Regions from separate parts of the Lysobacter sp. CC-YZS074 genome, predicted to be linked through region 1. Evidence: riboswitches for the same ligand, from Rfam matches in the RefSeq annotation. Region 1 holds a riboswitch; the other holds the start of a gene.
The links. A riboswitch is a leader RNA that binds a small molecule or an ion and turns the genes downstream of it on or off. The one in region 1 is predicted to bind cobalamin.
Positions count from the first base shown of each region.

Region 2: another riboswitch for cobalamin. It lies ahead of U8331_RS12175 (ribonucleoside-diphosphate reductase subunit alpha); the one in region 1 lies ahead of btuB (TonB-dependent vitamin B12 receptor).

Region 1 is NZ_CP200301.1:2,867,088-2,869,283, forward strand. Features, by position in the region: gene U8331_RS12965 (GAF domain-containing protein) at 1-302, shown strand, start outside; gene U8331_RS12970 (TfoX/Sxy family protein) at 299-649, shown strand; cobalamin riboswitch at 679-929, shown strand; gene btuB (TonB-dependent vitamin B12 receptor) at 1,066-2,196, shown strand, end outside.
Region 2 is NZ_CP200301.1:2,685,043-2,687,238, forward strand. Features, by position in the region: cobalamin riboswitch at 372-584, shown strand; gene U8331_RS12175 (ribonucleoside-diphosphate reductase subunit alpha) at 1,015-2,196, shown strand, end outside.

The sequences.
Region 1 (2,196 bases):
GCGAGCTGGTGGTGGGACCGTTCCAGGGGCAACCCGCGTGCGTGCGCATTCCGCTCGACAAGGGCGTCTGCGGCGCGGCGGCGAGCACCCGCCGGACCCAGCGCGTCGCCGACGTCGACGCGTTCCCCGGCCATATCGCCTGCGACTCGGCCTCGCGGTCGGAAGTGGTGGTGCCGCTGGTGCGCGGCGATGCGCTGGTCGGCGTGTTCGACATCGACAGCCCGAAGACGAACCGCTTCGACGAGGACGACCAGCGCGGCATGGAGGCGATCGCCCGCGTCTACCTGGAGTCGCTGGGATGAGCGAGGCCACCAAGCTCCGCAACATCGGGCCGAAGTCGGCCGCGTGGCTGCGCCAGGTCGGCCTGCGCACCCGCGAGGAGATCGCCGAGGCCGGGGCGGTGGAGGCGTTCATGCGGGTCAAGCGCGCCGGCTTCAAGCCGACCCTGAACCTGCTGTACTCCATCGAAGGTGCACTGTGCGACTGCCACTGGCAGGAAGTGCCCGAACAGCGCCGCAGCGAGCTGGTCGCCGCCGCCGAAGCCGCGATCGCCGGCCTGCCGCCGCCGCGCAACAAGCCGCCCGCCGGCCCGGTGCGCACCACGGTCCTGACCGCCGACACCGTCGCCGAGCGCCCCGACGAGGACTGAGCCAAGCTTCCTCGCCGCGCCGATCGCGTACACTGCGCGCGCTTCGAGGTGACCCGGCGGCGTCCTGCCGGCGGGTTGAAACGGGAAGCCGGTGACGCCGCGGGATGCACACGCACCCGCGCCATTCCGGCACTGCCCCCGCAACGGTAAGCGAGTGGAACCGCGCAGGCGGTTCCGGCCCAGGCTCACCGCCACTGTGCATCCGCATGGGAAGGCGCCACGGCCGGTGTCGAAAGACGCCCTCGCGAGTCCGGAGACCGGCCCCGGAGCTGACTGGTTGCGATGCGGAGGGCATTGCGGCGGCGCCGCTGGTGCATGCCCGACCTCCGCGCAGCCGATCCCTCTCCACGCGACTTCCCGGTACCTTGCGCGGCCGAATGCCGGGGACGGCACGCCGCGCGCTTGGAGACACTTCGATGCCATTCCGCCTTGCCCCGCTCGCCACCGCCGTGGCGCTCGTCCTGCCTGTCCTGTCACTGCCTGCCACCGCGTGGGCCGAAGCCGCCGCGCAGGCGACCGAACTCGACGAAGTCGTCGTCACCGCCACCCGTACCGCGCTCGACGTCGATACCGTGCTCGCCCCGGTCGAAGTGATCGACCGCGAAGCCATCGAACGCAGCCAGGCCCGTTCGTTGCCCGACCTGCTGGCCGGCCGCGCCGGCGTGTCGCTGGCCAACCAGGGCGGCACCGGCAAGCTGACCACGCTGTTCCTGCGCGGTGCCGAGTCCGACCACATCGTCGTACTGGTCGACGGCATCCGCGTGGGCTCGCCGACCTCCGGGCTGGTGTCGCTGCAGAACATGCCGCTGGCGCTCATCGAACGCGTCGAGATCGTCCGCGGCCCGCGCTCGAGCCTGTACGGCAGCGAGGCGATCGGCGGCGTGATCCAGATCTTCACCCGGCGCGACGCTGCCGGCTGGTCGCCACGGCTGCACGTCGGCGGCGGCAGCCACGGCGCGCACGACTTCGGCGTCGGCATCGCCGGCCGCGAGGGCCGCGCCTGGTTCGGTGCCGACTATGCCTTCCAGCGCACGGAGGGCTTCAACGCCTGCGACGTCGCCGAACCGACGCCGTTCTCGGCCGGCTGCTTCATCAGCACACCCGAGCCCGACCTCGACGGCTACATCCAGAACGCGCTGTCGCTGCGCGCCGGCCTCGACCTGGACGACGCCTGGCAGGTTTCCGCTCAGGCCCTGCGCAGCGAGGGCGAGAACGATTTCGACGGCGACTACAGCAACCGCTCCGAAACCCTGCAGCAGGTGGTCGGCGGCAGCGTGCGCTGGCGCCCTTCCGAGGCCATGCAGCTCAAGCTCACCGCCGGGCGCAATGTCGACGCCTCCGACCAGTTCAACGACGGCGCCTACATCGGCTACTTCGACACCGACCGCGACAGCGCCAGCCTGCAGGGCGACTTCGGCTTCGGCCGGCAACAACTGCTGAGCGTCGGCCTCGACTGGCTGCGAGACCGCGTCGACGGCGACACCGTCTACGTCGAGGACGAGCGCGACAACCGTGCCGCCTTCGCCCAGTACCAGGCGCACTTCGGT
Region 2 (2,196 bases), 180 kb from region 1:
CTCGGCGGTGGCAACAGCAGAAAGCAAAGGCAAAGCGGCGATCGAGGGGCGGGGGCGCGGTGCCGCCGCAAGTCGCTCCCCGATACTCGCTTGGTTGCGACGGCACCGCGCCCCCGCTCCACACGGTCCGGCGATCTGGGAGGAGATCAAAGCGGAGGAGAACGTCCGCCCGTGGCGCTTTTGCTTTTGCTTTTGCTCTCCCCAAGCTCCGGCGCAGCTCGGCGAGCGCCTGCCGGGTGGCCTGGACACCAAGCGAGTATCGGGGAGCGACTGTCCAGGCTACCCGGCAGGCGCCCTCCGCGTCCCAGCAGCCGCTTTTACTCTCTAACAGGCCACCACAACATCTAGCGTTGACATATCCAGCCAGCGCGATATGTTGTGCCACGTCGGTGCCGACCTGGCGGTCGGCTGAAAAGGGAAGCCGGTCCAGACCCGCGGGTCGAATCCGGCGCTGCCCCGCAGCGGTAGTGGAAACGAAAGCCGTCTTGGCACTGGGGCATGCCCCGGGAAGCGACGGCCGGTAGGAGGACAGCGTGACTGTCCGCGTCCAGAGCCCGAAGACCTGCCGACAGCCGCGTGAAGCACACCGCGCGGTAACCGGCCACGGAGTCTTCGGGGGAAGACGGTCGGTGTCGCGCCCGGGCATCCACCCGGCAGGCGACGGCGCGCCATCGGCCGCCGGACGCCGGACCGGCCAATGCCGGGCGCGTGCACCCCGGTTCCCACGATCCGGCTCCACGCCCGCGGGGGCGTGGCCGCAGCGTGCCTCGTCGCCGCCCGCGACACGGCCGGTGCGTTCGCGTTCCCGTGCGTCGCCCCGCGAGGGAGGAGCGGCGGCCCGTGCGCCATGCACCGGAGTCACCCATGACCAGCCACGCCGACACCGCCGTTCCGGCCATCGACGCCCTCGAACCCGAAACCGCTCCCGCCCCGCCCGTCCGGACGGAAACGCCGCAGCCCGCCGACACCCGCAACGGCAGTTTCGACCTCACCCCGCCCGCCGGCACGCTCGGCATGGGCGTGACCAAGCGCAACGGCGAGCACGAACCGGTCGACCTCAACAAGATCGTCCGCGCCATCGGCCGTTGCTGCGATGGCCTGCACGCGGTCGATCCGATGCGCGTCGCCACCCGCACCATCTCCGGCCTGTACGACGGCGCCAGCACCCGCGAGCTCGACGAGCTGTCGATCCGCACCGCCGCCCTGCTGACCGCCGAGGAGCCCGAGTACGGCCGCCTCGCCGCGCGGCTGCTGGCCGGGGTGATCGGCAAGGAGGTCGCCGCGCTCGACATCAACGCGTTCTCGCAGTCGGTCCAGCGCGGGCACGAGCTGGGGCTGGTCAACGAACGCCTGCTCGGCTTCGTGCAGGCCAACGCGCGCAAGCTCAACGACGCGATCGACAACGACCTCGACCGCGGTTTCGACTACTTCGGCCTGCGCACGCTGTACGACCGCTACCTGCTGCGCCACCCGACCGCGCGCACCGTCATCGAGACGCCGCAGCAGTTCTTCCTGCGCGTGGCCTGCGCGCTGAGCGAGGACGCCGGCGAGGCGGTCGCGCTGTACCGGACGATGGCGCGGCTGGACTACATCCCGTCGTCGCCGACACTGTTCAACGCCGGCACCACCCACGAGCAGCTGTCGTCGTGCTTCCTGCTCGACTCGCCGGAGGACTCGCTGGAGGCCATCTACCGGCGCTACATGGACGTGGCCAAGCTGTCCAAGTTCAGTGGCGGCATCGGCCTGAGCTACACCCGGGTGCGCTCGCGTGGCTCGCTGATCCGCAGCACCAACGGCCTGAGCAATGGCATCGTGCCGTGGCTGAAGACGCTCGACGCCTCGGTCGCGGCGGTCAACCAGGGCGGCAAGCGCAAGGGCGCGGCCTGCGTGTATCTGGAGCCGTGGCACGCCGACGTCGAGGAGTTCCTGGAGCTGCGCGACAACACCGGCGACGAGGCGCGGCGCACCCACAACCTCAACCTCGCCCACTGGATCCCCGACGAGTTCATGCGTCGGGTCGAGGCCGACGCGCCGTGGTCGCTGTTCGACCCGCGCAGGGTGCCGGAGCTGACCGACCTGTGGGGCGAGGCGTTCGACCGCGCCTACCGCGCCGCCGAGGCCGCCGGGCTGGCCAGCCGCACGGTGAAGGCGCGCGAGTTGTACGCGCGGATGATGCGCACGCTGGCCCAGACCGGC